DNA from 4 places in the Shewanella sp. KJ2020 genome. Region 1 is predicted to be linked to each of the others. Evidence: predicted binding sites of a transcription regulator. Region 1 holds the regulator's gene; each other region holds the start of a gene.

What was found. The regulator NrdR, encoded in region 1, represses ribonucleotide reductase genes. The targets are predictions, from matches to a motif close to AAACACNANATNTNGTGTTT.
Region 2: a site for NrdR is predicted at 1,902-1,921, ahead of nrdD (anaerobic ribonucleoside-triphosphate reductase). Genes of this name have one in related genera too.
Region 3: a site for NrdR is predicted at 1,191-1,210, ahead of nrdA (class 1a ribonucleoside-diphosphate reductase subunit alpha). Genes of this name have one in related genera too.
Region 4: a site for NrdR is predicted at 1,686-1,705, ahead of nrdG (anaerobic ribonucleoside-triphosphate reductase activating protein). Genes of this name have one in related genera too.

What each region holds. Positions count from the first base shown of each region.
Region 1 covers NZ_JAKUKD010000031.1:185,302-188,469, forward strand. The annotation lists gene glyA (serine hydroxymethyltransferase) at 82-1,335, shown strand; gene nrdR (transcriptional regulator NrdR) at 1,536-1,985, shown strand; gene ribD (bifunctional diaminohydroxyphosphoribosylaminopyrimidine deaminase/5-amino-6-(5-phosphoribosylamino)uracil reductase RibD) at 2,071-3,168, shown strand, end outside.
Region 2 covers NZ_JAKUKD010000008.1:78,578-81,745, forward strand. The annotation lists gene nrdD (anaerobic ribonucleoside-triphosphate reductase) at 1-1,871, opposite strand, end outside; gene MJO46_RS04605 (hypothetical protein) at 2,087-2,776, opposite strand; gene rssA (patatin-like phospholipase RssA) at 2,891-3,168, opposite strand, start outside.
Region 3 covers NZ_JAKUKD010000004.1:51,567-54,734, forward strand. The annotation lists gene ubiG (bifunctional 2-polyprenyl-6-hydroxyphenol methylase/3-demethylubiquinol 3-O-methyltransferase UbiG) at 1-288, shown strand, start outside; gene MJO46_RS02365 (HAD family hydrolase) at 290-958, shown strand; gene nrdA (class 1a ribonucleoside-diphosphate reductase subunit alpha) at 1,365-3,168, shown strand, end outside.
Region 4 covers NZ_JAKUKD010000002.1:286,669-289,836, forward strand. The annotation lists gene nrdD (anaerobic ribonucleoside-triphosphate reductase) at 1-1,196, opposite strand, end outside; gene nrdG (anaerobic ribonucleoside-triphosphate reductase activating protein) at 1,201-1,662, opposite strand; gene MJO46_RS01565 (putative zinc-binding protein) at 1,819-2,205, opposite strand; gene MJO46_RS01570 (MFS transporter) at 2,286-3,168, opposite strand, start outside.

The DNA.
Region 1 (3,168 bases):
CTCAAATACTGGGATTGTGGTCGCGTTCCGAGTAGAATACCGCGCAACCCTACCTATAAGAATTGGCAGCTGGAGTAAGCAATGCTGAAAAAAGATATGAATATCGCAGATTATGATCCGGAACTGTTCAACGCAATTCAGAACGAAACTCTGCGTCAAGAAGAGCATATTGAGCTGATTGCTTCTGAAAACTACACCAGTCCACGCGTGATGGAAGCGCAAGGTTCACAGTTAACCAATAAGTACGCCGAAGGCTATCCAGGCAAGCGTTACTACGGTGGTTGTGAGTATGTGGACGTAGTTGAAACCTTAGCGATTGAGCGTGCAAAACAACTGTTTGGTGCGACTTACGCAAACGTACAACCTCACTCAGGTTCACAGGCAAACAGCGCCGTTTACATGGCATTGTTAAAACCAGGCGATACCGTTTTAGGTATGAACCTCGCTCATGGTGGTCACTTGACCCATGGTTCACCTGTAAACTTCTCCGGTAGACTGTACAACATTATTCCTTACGGCATCGATGAATCAGGCAAAATCGACTACGACGAAATGGAACGTCTGGCCGTAGAACACAAGCCTAAGATGATGATCGGTGGTTTCTCTGCTTATTCAGGTATCGTTGATTGGGCAAGAATGCGTGAAATTGCAGACAAAATCGGTGCTTACCTGTTTGTCGACATGGCGCACGTGGCCGGTCTTATCGCCGCTGGCGTGTATCCAAACCCAGTACCACACGCTCACGTTGTGACCTCAACCACTCACAAGACCTTAGCCGGCCCCCGTGGCGGTATCATTCTGTCTGCTGCCGATGATGAAGAGTTATACAAAAAGCTCAACTCTGCGGTATTCCCAGGCGGTCAAGGTGGTCCATTGATGCATGTTATCGCTGGTAAAGCGGTAGCCTTCAAAGAAGCCCTAGAGCCAGAATTTAAAGTGTACCAACAGCAAGTGGTTAATAACGCTAAAGCTATGGTTGAAGTCTTCCTTGAACGCGGTTACAAAATCGTCTCTGGCGGAACCAGCAACCACTTAATGCTGGTGGACTTAATCGGTCGCGATTTAACCGGTAAAGAAGCCGATGCCGCCTTAGGTAGCGCTAACATTACCGTGAACAAAAACTCAGTGCCAAATGACCCACGTTCACCCTTTGTGACTTCGGGTGTTCGTATCGGTACGCCAGCGATCACTCGCCGTGGCTTTAAAGAAGCTGAAGCGAAGGAGTTAACTGGCTGGATCTGTGACATCCTTGACGATGCCCACAATCCAGCGGTAATTGAGCGAGTGAAGGGCCAAGTATTGGCGCTGTGCGCACGTTTCCCTGTTTACGGTTAATCTGTAAATAGCTTCCTTTTTGTGGTGCTGAGCCTAACAAGCATCAGGTGGTTAACCTCAGCCCATAAATAGGATAAAATCCCATGGCCGCATTAAGCGGCCATTTTTATTGCTAAAATCTTAGACTTAAACCAAACAGGTTAACCTTAGATAACATCGTAAAGCCAACGGCTTTACGCCATTCACTGGCAGGAGGCTCAATGCATTGTCCATTTTGCAGCGCGACAGATACTAAAGTGATCGATTCTCGATTAGTGGCGGAAGGCCATCAAGTGCGCCGTCGCCGAGAATGCACCGAATGCCATGAAAGATTTACCACCTTCGAAGGCGCCGAGTTAGTGATGCCACGGGTGATTAAGCGCGATGGTTCACGCCAACCCTTCGATGAAGAAAAACTCCAAAGTGGCATGTTGCGCGCCGTTGAGAAACGCCCCGTGTCTATGGATGAAATTGAACAGGCGCTCAGCAAAATCAAATCCACTCTGCGTGCTACGGGCGAACGGGAAGTGCCATCGGAGATGATTGGTAATTTGATGATGGAACAGTTAATGAACCTCGATAAGGTTGCCTATATTCGTTTCGCCTCTGTGTATCGCGCCTTTGAAGATGTGTCTGAATTTGGTGAGGCGATTGCGAAATTACAAAAATAATCACCTTGTATAGGGCAATTGAAGTGAGAGGCGACATGCCTTGCATCCTCCCTCAAGGCTAAAACCTTTAACAACAGGGTTGAACATGAGCTTGAACATAAGTTGGTCCGTACTCGACATTAAAATGATGAGCCGTGCTATCCAATTGGCGCGAAAAGGTTTTTATACCACTAGACCCAACCCTAGCGTCGGCTGCGTTATCGTTAACGATAATCAAATTGTCGGTGAAGGTTATCATCAAAAAGCCGGAGAGCCCCACGCCGAAGTGCATGCGCTGCGCATGGCAGGCGATTCTGCCCGCGGCGCGACTGCCTATGTTACCTTAGAACCCTGCAGCCATTATGGCCGTACGCCGCCCTGCGCCTTAGCGCTGATCAATATTGGTGTTAAACGTGTGGTGGTAGCGGTTGAAGATCCCAATCCGCAGGTAGGCGGGCGTGGTATTCAAATGCTGCGCGATGCGGGCATTGAAGTGGATGTTGGCTTGCACCGCGACGAAGCTTACGCTTTAAATCTAGGTTTTATGCAGCGTATGGAGTCGGGCCGGCCTTGGGTGACGGTAAAGCTTGCCGCGAGTCTCGATGGTAAAACCGCACTATCAAACGGCGCGTCTAAGTGGATAACTGGCCCTGAAGCTCGCCGCGATGTGCAGCGCTTACGATTACGTTCCTGCGCGCTGGTCACTGGTATTGAAACAGTACTGGCAGACGACCCTTCACTGAATGTGCGATATTCAGAGCTTGGCAGTTTAACTGCGCAATTGAGTGAAGCGCAGGTCTTACAACCACTGCGGGTGATTTTAGATAGTCGTTGCCGCATGCCTATTAGGGCTGCACTATTTGCGATTGAATCCCCTATTTTATTAGTCTCGACAGAGCCTTATTCGCCAGACTTTATGGCGCAGTTACCTCTCCATGTGACTTGTCTCCAATTACCGGCCATCGAAGGTCGAATCTCCTTGCCCGCACTATTAAGCTATTTAGGCAAAAGCTGTAATCAGGTGCTTATCGAAGCGGGAGCAACCTTAGCGGGTGCCTTTATCGGCGCGGGATTGGCTAATGAGTTGGTGCTTTATCAGGCGATGAAAATCCTTGGCGCTCAGGGGCGTAATTTACTTGAGCTACCCGATTATCAGGTGATGGCCGATATCCCTGCACTGAGACTCGCCGATGAGCGCAAAGTG
Region 2 (3,168 bases), on a different contig from region 1:
CAGACATTTTCCAACGCCTCTAGGTTATGCTGCATATTGGGATATTCGCCGTAGCAGATAAAACCACCATTGGCGATGGCGGGATAAGGTTGTTCAAAATCAATCTTATCATAGGGATTAACATGCTTTTCAACGTCCAAATGGAAGCTATTGGTGTAATATCCCTTATCCGTGACGCCTGCGACGACACCAAATTGTTTTGCATCGAGTTTACAAAAACGGCTGCACAGGCTCTCGCTTGGCGTGCTGTATAAACTAAACCCATAACCTGTCTCGTTCTTCCACGCTTCTGTTGCCGCTTTTAAATGGGCCACGATTGCCACGGCTTTTTCACGCAGTGCTGCATTATCAAAGACATGGTGTTCTGTGCCATAGAGTGCATTGATGGTTTCATGCAACCCTATATAGCCTAATGAGATAGACGCGCGGCCATTTTTGAATATCTGAGCTATGTCGTCATCGGCACGTAAGCGCACGCCACAGGCACCTTCCATATAAAGAATCGGGGCCACTCGGGCTTTCACGCCGTTCAAACGTTCAATACGGGTATCTAGGGCCCTGCGGGCAAGTAATAGGCGTTCATCTAAAATACGGTAAAATTCGGCTTCATTCCCCTTGGCCTCTAGGGCAATGCGTGGCAGGTTAAGGCTTACCACCCCGAGGTTATTACGCCCTTCATGGACCAGCTCACCATTTTCTTTATAGGTGCCTAAAAAGCTACGACATCCCATGGGCGTTTTGAATGAACCAGTGACCTTTTCAACCTGCTCGTAGTTTAAAATGTCGGGATACATCCGCATGCTCGCGCATTTCAAGGCCATTTGTTTGACATCGTAGTTGCAATCGCCCGCTTTATGGTTAATACCATCTCGAATGGCAAACACTAATTTGGGGAAGACCGCGGTTTTACGGTTTTTTCCTAGGCCGGCCATGCGCACTTTGAGCATAGATTGCTGAATCAGGCGTGACTCCCACGAAGTGCCTAAACCAAAACCAAAGGTAACGAAGGGTGTTTGGCCGTTAGCCGTGTGTAAGGTATTGACTTCATACTCGAGTGACTGAAAAGCATCGTGGCATTCTTTTTCGGTTTGCGCCGTAGCAAAAGCCTTGGCATCTTTAATCTGCCAGTTCAATGCAACTTGATAGTGTTTGTCATAGCTCTTTGCCACGAAGGGCGCTAACACTTCATCGATTCGATTGATGGTTGTACCGCCATAGATATGGCTGGCCACTTGGGCGATGATTTGGGCGGTGACAGCGGTTGCCGTTGAGATCGATTTGGGTGTTTCAATCTCGGCATTACCCATTTTAAAACCGTGGGTTAGCATGCCAGCCAGATCAATCAGCATGCAGTTAAACATGGGGAAGAATGGCGAATAATCTAAATCGTGGTAGTGGATTTCCCCTGCTTCATGGGCAGCCACGACATCCTTTGGCAAAATATGGCTCTTGGCATAATGTTTAGCCACAATCCCCGCGAGTAAATCCCGCTGGGTCGGGATAACTTTCGAGTCTTTATTAGCATTTTCATTCAGCAGCGCAGCATTGCTCTGCTCAACCAGACCACGAATTTCTAAATTCAATTTACTGGTGGCTTCGCGGCAAATATCCCTATCATGGCGATACTCAATATACACCCGAGCCAATGACTTATAGGGTCCCTCCATCAGCAGATTTTCAACGGCATCTTGCAAATGGTGGATATCGACTTCGGCTAAAGATGCCACCCGTTGACTGACACAAGCGGCCACGGTGGCGGCATAGTCGGCATCCTCTATCCCAACTGAGTTTGCAGCGGCGATAACTGCATCTCTTATCCTTGTCTCATCAAAAGGCGTGCGGCAACCATCCCGCTTAATCACGACTGGCATTGTTCAGTTCCTCTCCATCTCGACTAAAATTAACACTATATATAGTGATTAAATAATCAGTAAGCACAATATATAGAGCATTAAGCGATATCGGTGTTGAAACTTCCATGATCCAGATCATGATTTAGAAGATGGAAGAAAAGAACAAAGAAGAACTGTAGCAAAGCCCTATGATCTGCAAGTAGAGCCTTGACCTGAGTAAAAAAGCAGGCTAGTTAACGCTTTGCCAAAGCTAAATAACTACTCAACTGCCCAAGGGCCGACTGCTGAGATCCCATAGACGAGGCCACTTGCATGGTGGATTTAAGTCCCTGCCATTGCTGCTTTTGCGTGTCCGTCATGGGAGGATTTGAGTTTAAATAATCCGTTAATTGTCCAAACACTTTGGCCGCTTTTTGGGCTAAAAGAGGGGACTGGGCATCATCCATATTCGTTAGTACATGCTTAGCATCGGCTAAGGTGTTGATCAATGGGCTGTTAGGAGACGTTTTACTCAGTGACTTAAGCTCATCATCGATGAAGTCCTGCAGAGATTGGGTGTTCGTCTTCTCTGTAGTAAGTGGATTAATCCCATTTTGCGATAGACGTTCAAGCTGACTCTCCGAGAGGATGCCATCCTTCTGTAAACGAGACACTAACGCAGGAATATCCGTTACACTGAATTGACCGTTAGAAAAAAAATCCTTCGACATCGCTTGGATTTTTTGTGCCCGCAGCGCCCGTGGTGACAGTGCAATCGCATCTGCCCCCGCCGATTCGGTCTGAGCCGTGCCTTTCTGGGATGAGGGTTTTTCAGTACTCGATTCCGTCTTGGCCGTGCTCGCTTTTTGGCTATTGAGGCCGTAGGCATCGGCAATACTGGTGTTGCTGCGATTAAGATTTGAGGTATTTAAAATAGAACTCATGTCAAATATTCGGCGTCTAAAACTGCGTGACTTTTTAAAGCAAAAAATAAGCCAATTGTTTTAAAACTCAAATCTTTGAGTTAAAGCGGCACAGTTTCAGCCCTTCCGTCTACATTAGCCCTTCCACATCGCAGCCTCTATCAAATGGGCCACCTTCGCAACGGCAGCCTCACCTGCGGCAATCGCCTCATCGGCGCGGTGAAACTCCATAGTGCCAATATTGGCAACTTCTGGCACAACAAGGATATCCGGCGGATCGCCCATTAGGCGAACCCGTTTGTGTCTTTGCTCTAAAATCCCCATGGACTGGGACATCACGGCAATCATGCCTGGGTTGGATTTAGTCCCTAGGGAAAATTTATCGGTCAAACTGCTAACATATTCCCGGCCAC
Region 3 (3,168 bases), on a different contig from region 1:
GATATGGTGAAACCCGGCGGGTTTGTGTTTTTCTCAACCATTAATCGCAACCTCAAATCCTTCGTTGAAACCATTATCGGCGCCGAATATTTGCTGAAAATGCTGCCGATTGGCACCCATAATCACAATAAATTCATTAAACCATCGGAGTTGATTGCCCTGGTGGATAATACCGATTTGATCTGCAAAGATGCCCTAGGTATCAGCTATAACCCACTGACGGGGATCTTTAAGTACACTCCTAATGTGGATGTGAATTATATGATCGCCACCCAAAGGGCTGATTAAGATGAGTCTTGCACAGGTAAAAGGCGTATTATTTGACCTTGATGGCACGCTTGCCGATACCGCGCCGGATCTTGTGCAGGCACTTAACTTAAGTCTGCTGGACGCGGGGATTGAAGCCAAACCCTTTGAGTCACTTCGCAGCGCCGCATCCCACGGCAGCTTTGCCCTTGTGGATGCAGCGATTCCCCATGCCAGTGATGCCCTGCGTCAGCAACTGCAGCAGGGCCTACTCGCCCACTATCAACGCATTAATGGTGATCAATGCCAGTTATTCACTGGCATTGCTGCTCTACTCGATTGGCTCGATTTACAGGGGCTGCCATTTGGTGTGATCACCAATAAACCCGCCCGCTTTACTCGGCCTTTATTGCAAAAACTGAATTTGCACCGACGAATGGCGGTGATGATCAGCGGCGATTCCACCCGTTATGCTAAGCCCCATAGTGCGCCTATGCTCCTTGGCGCGCAGCAGCTTAACTGTGCCCCTGAACATATTTTGTATTTAGGGGATGCCGAGCGGGATTTACTCGCCGCCCAAGCCGCCGCCATGCTGGGTGGGGTCGCATTATGGGGTTATCTGCATGAAGAGGATAATCCGCAGAACTGGCCCGCCTTAGCGCAATTTGCTTCACCGCTGGCCGTACTCGATGCCTTGATTGCCGCGCGATGATTGCATGGTGCGAATCTGTGCCTATGGAGACTGCTGTTTATTTTAGCGATCGCGATCTTTGGTGAGATCGCACAAAAAGTCCACATAGATCTTTTACACTAGTGCGAAATTGAGCTTCAGGGTTAGCTATTACTAACACTGAAGCTTATCCTCAAGATATCCACAAGATACCCCCTGAATTCTAACTTGCAAAAGCGCTCAAACCTCACTATCTTGTATCTCAGATTATTTTAAACACCATATCTTGTGTATCGGTAGCAATCAGACACACTAGAAACTCCCCGCTTAATTGGCTCAGTATTAACGAGCTAGCTGTATTTAAGGGACGTTTGTTGATTGTTTTACAAGGAAACGTACGGTGATCCGTTCACCGCAATAGATATCAAAAAACCAAGGCCTCTCTTCAATGAATAGCACTATGACAGTCACAAAACGCTGTGGTGAACGTGAGAACATCGATCTCGACAAAATTCACCGCGTAATTACTTGGGCAGCCAAGGGATTAAAAAACGTTTCTGTTTCTGAAGTTGAACTTCGCTCGCACCTGCAATTTTTCGATGGCATTCACACCGAAGCCATCCACGAAACCATTATCAAAGCCGCAGCGGATTTAATTTCACCAGAATCACCGGACTATCAGTTCCTCGCGGCGCGTTTAGCCGTGTTTCATTTACGTAAGAAGGCCTTTGGTCAGTTCGCGCCGCCAGCACTGTATGATCATGTGACTAAACTGGTGGAATTGGGCAAGTATGATATGCACATTCTGCAGGATTACACCCGTGAAGAACTCGATATCATGGATACCTATATCGACCATTGGCGCGATATGGACTTCTCCTATGCGGCCGTTAAACAGCTCGAAGGCAAGTATTTAGTTCAAAACCGTGTGACCCACGAGATCTACGAAAGCGCCCAGTTCCTCTATATTCTGGTGGCGGCCTGTTTGTTTGCCCGTTATCCCAAAGAAACGCGCCTGAAATACGTCAAAGATTTCTATGATGCGGTATCGACCTTTAAGATATCTTTACCCACGCCGATCATGGCGGGGGTACGTACCCCAACACGTCAGTTCAGCTCTTGCGTACTGATCGAATGCGGTGACAGCTTAGATTCCATCAACGCAACCGCATCATCTATCGTGAAATACGTCAGCCAACGTGCGGGCATTGGTATCAACGCCGGTCGTATTCGCGCCCTAGGTAGCCCAATCCGTGGTGGTGAAGCCTTCCACACCGGTTGTTTACCTTTCTATAAGTATTTCCAAACCGCGGTGAAGTCTTGTTCCCAAGGCGGCGTGCGTGGCGGTGCTGCGACCCTGTTCTACCCTATTTGGCATTTAGAAGTCGAATCTCTGCTGGTATTGAAAAATAACCGCGGCGTGGAAGATAACCGTATCCGTCATTTAGACTACGGTGTGCAGCTGAATAAACTTATGTATCAGCGCCTGATTAAAGGCGAAAATATCAGCCTATTCAGCCCATCGGATGTGCCAGGCCTGTACGATGCCTTCTTCGAAGATCAAAGCGAATTCGAGCGCCTCTATCTGCAATACGAGCAGGACAGCAGCATTCGTAAGAAAACCCTCAAGGCGGTGGAGCTGTTTTCACTGATGATGCAAGAGCGCGCCTCAACGGGCCGTATCTACATTCAGAACGTGGATCACTGCAACACCCACAGTCCGTTCGATTCAAAAGTCGCGCCGATCAGACAATCTAACCTGTGTCTTGAAATCGCGCTGCCGACTAAGCCATTGAACAATATTGATGATCCTAATGGTGAAATCGCACTTTGTACCTTGTCAGCCCTAAACTTAGGTGCGATCAAAAACCTGTCAGAACTCGAGCCATTAGCGGATCTCGCCGTTCGAGCGTTAGATAACCTATTGGATTATCAAGATTATCCGATTAAGGCGGCACAAATTGCCTCGATGAATCGCCGTACATTGGGTATTGGGGTCATTAACTTTGCCAACTACTTAGCCAAAAATGGTATGAAGTATTCCGATGGCAGTGCTAACAATCTGACCCACAAGACCTTTGAGGCGATTCAATATTATCTACTCAAAGCATCAATGAATCTGGCAAAGGAGCAAGGTGCCTGTCCGTTATTCCACGAGACCACCTACTCCCAAGGTATTTTACCTATCGATACCTATAAGCGTGACTTAGATAAGATTTGTCATGAACCATTGCATTTAGACTGGGAATCAC
Region 4 (3,168 bases), on a different contig from region 1:
AAATATTCGGCGGCCTCGACCATACCGTTAATGCCTATGGTCAGGAATTGTTTGTCGAGGGAGATAAACCCTGCGTCATACACAGGTAACATGCCATTTGCTAAATGATCTTCCATCAATTTTCGATAGGCGATTTGGTACTTTTGAACTTTGACTATTTCAGTGTGCAGATCCCGTTTATCTTGAATTAATCTATTCATATTAACGGTGATCACATTGATTGACCCCGTTGCGACGCCTCCCGCGCCTAGACTGTAGGAGAATGAGTGATCGCTGATCTCATTACGTAGCCGGCAACAGGAAGCCAGCGAATCGGCATTTTGTGATTGATAAACAAAGAAGGCCCCACCTTCACTCATATTTTTGGCGCAGATCTGAGCAAAATCAGTATCTTTTACCTTACCCTGATCCGTGAGCATTGCGGCGGTGATCACCGGGAAGGTGAGTACCGCTTTGCTTCGCTCACGGTTAAACCAGTCCAAGAAAAAGGCTTGTAATTCACGGATGGAATGCCAATCTGGTGAAGTAAAGTCGGGGAACACAAATTGGCCAAACATAGCCTCAAAATAATGTTTATCATAAACTGAAATATTCCAGAAGACACTTTGATATCCCCTTGCCGCCGCGGGTTGATTTAATGCATAGACGACATGCTGAAGATGATTTTCTATCGCGTGTCTATGATCGTTAAGATAATGTTCGCCATAGTCTTTACGGGCAAAATAGTCGAAATAAATTAAAAATTCGACCGTTGCTATTGCGCCTGCAAATTGCGCACTGATAGCGAAGACTAAGTTAACAAAGCTGCCACAAAAGGATTCTAAGTGTTGAGGTGCCTTAGATTCGCCCCCAAGTTGGGTTAGGCCATTTAATAAAAAAGGGTACATTGAAATCGAAGCACAATAGGGTTTTAGGCTGGTTTCATCGTGTACGTATATTTCATGTTCCGTAATTTGACGGATATATTCTTCAGCTAAGCCATCGTCAAAAAGATCCGCAATTTTTTGTTTTACTAGGGCGCGATTAATGTCGATGAAATAGTCTTTCATTAACTCAGTTTCTAAGGTGGCGATGTTTTTGTGGGTGACATTCGCATTCGCATCTAAAGGGGAGGCATCGGCGGCATTGTTGGCCTGTTGGTAGTGTTTGATAAAGGCGATTTTTTGCTGTAGTTGCTGAGGATTAAGTGCTGACATTCTGCTATTCCCTGAATTTATAGTTGAGTAAGTTTCCTGTTTTTAAATCCATAAATCTTTGATTCGTTGTTGGTTTCTCTAAACCTCCCCGTGTTGGCAGCCAAGCCCCTGTTTTGAGAAAATCCAGTTGCTGGACAATTTTCTGTGGGACTTTTTCTTTGCCTGTGTATAGGCAGGTTTTAAGCCCCATCGTTTTGGCAATTAATAGTTTTTCAATCAGTGCTTGGGGATTCCATTCTCCACCAAAAAATAAGATGCAACTCACAAGACCCTGATAACGATGTAAATAATCCTCGAATGCCAATCTATTCAACTCAATGCCAATCTGTGGATCCCAGCTATCTTGGCTATGGCATCCTTGGCAGCGTAGCGGGCAGCCAGTAATGGTGAAGGCGAGCGCTACCTCATCGGGCACTTCTTGGAAACAGACCTGTGGTTGGAAGCTGTTAAAGGTTAAAATTCCCATATGTTGTGCTTAATTTTTTATTTAGACACTATATATAGATTTATAGTAACCGGGACGTCAAATCTTGATTTGATCAAGATCAACTTTTTGTGCTTTGCGCCGGAGATTGAAATGGCAGGGAGAAGAGGGCGTGTTAGCAGCCCAAATAGCGGGATCTTAGTTCAGTTTAGAGGGAGACGTGTGCAGTGTTGTTTGATAGATATATTGTAATAAGCGGTAGCTATCTGCCAGATCACAATCTACTTGCTCTTGTTTTTTATAGCCTAATTGAGTGAGTTCGATATGCCATGTGGGGGTGATTTTTTGCAGTGCTAAGCTTTGCTTAACGCAATTGAGTTTGCAGCCATCCAACGCCAATATGGGCCGCCCAGACTGAGCGAGTTTGACGATAGATTTAATATTTCCGCCCACTCCCGCAATACATGACATCTGCATCACACCTGTGCGGTCTAAGGTTAAGGCTACATCATTGGCTAATTGCGCCACATTCGAGCAACCTGAGCAGGCATAGACTAAGGGTTTATCGGTCGATAATGTTGACATTGTGCCACCTTTTTTAACAAGTTCATTTATCTTGTAGGCACACAGAATATACCGTGTGCCTACAATGAGTTAGCTAATGTTTAGCAAGTGATTTCCGCACGGGGACGGGCGTAAAACCACCAGGTTATCGCGACACAACTGGCATAAAAGACGATGAATCCATAGAGGGCGGTGTCTACCGCGCCAGTTAAACTCATCGATGTGCCATAGGCCTTAGGGATAAAAAATCCGCCATAGGCCGCTATCGCTGAAATAAATCCGAGTACCGCGGCGGATTCTCGGTTTCCTTCGATTTCTGCCTGTCTTTCCATGCCTTTACCTAATGCTCTTTGCCTTAGGGTCAAGAACATCACTGGCACCATGCGGAAAGTAGAACCATTGCCTATACCTGTGGTGATAAATAACAGAACAAACATGGCGAAGAAGCCGAAGAAATTGCCACTTTCACCCGAATTGGGGAGGAAAAATAATACCCCACAGACCCCAATCGCCATAAAGAGAAAGTTGACTAAGGTTACCCTAGCGCCGCCGAAGATATCCGCCAGTTTACCGCCGACGGGTCTTGCCAGTGCCCCGGCAAGTGGGCCAATAAAGGCAAATTTTACTGGGTCCACCTCAGGGAATAACATCCCAGAGAGTAGGGGGAAGCCCGCGGCAAAACCGATGAAACTGCCAAAGGTGCCCATATATAACCAGCACATAAGCCAAGTATGTCGGCGCTTAAATACCACTGCCTGTTCTTTAAAGGAAGATTTGGCATCGGTAATATCATTCATGCCAAACCAAGCGGCGATAGTGCCGATAATAATCAGCGGCACCCAGACAAAGGCCGCGTTTTGCAACCAAATAGTCTGATTTTCGCCATTTGCCATGACTTGGGTCAGCGGTGCTCCCTCTAGGCCACCAAAGACGCTGGCAGAAATCACCAACGGGGCAAAGAGTTGCATGCCCGAAACCCCTAAA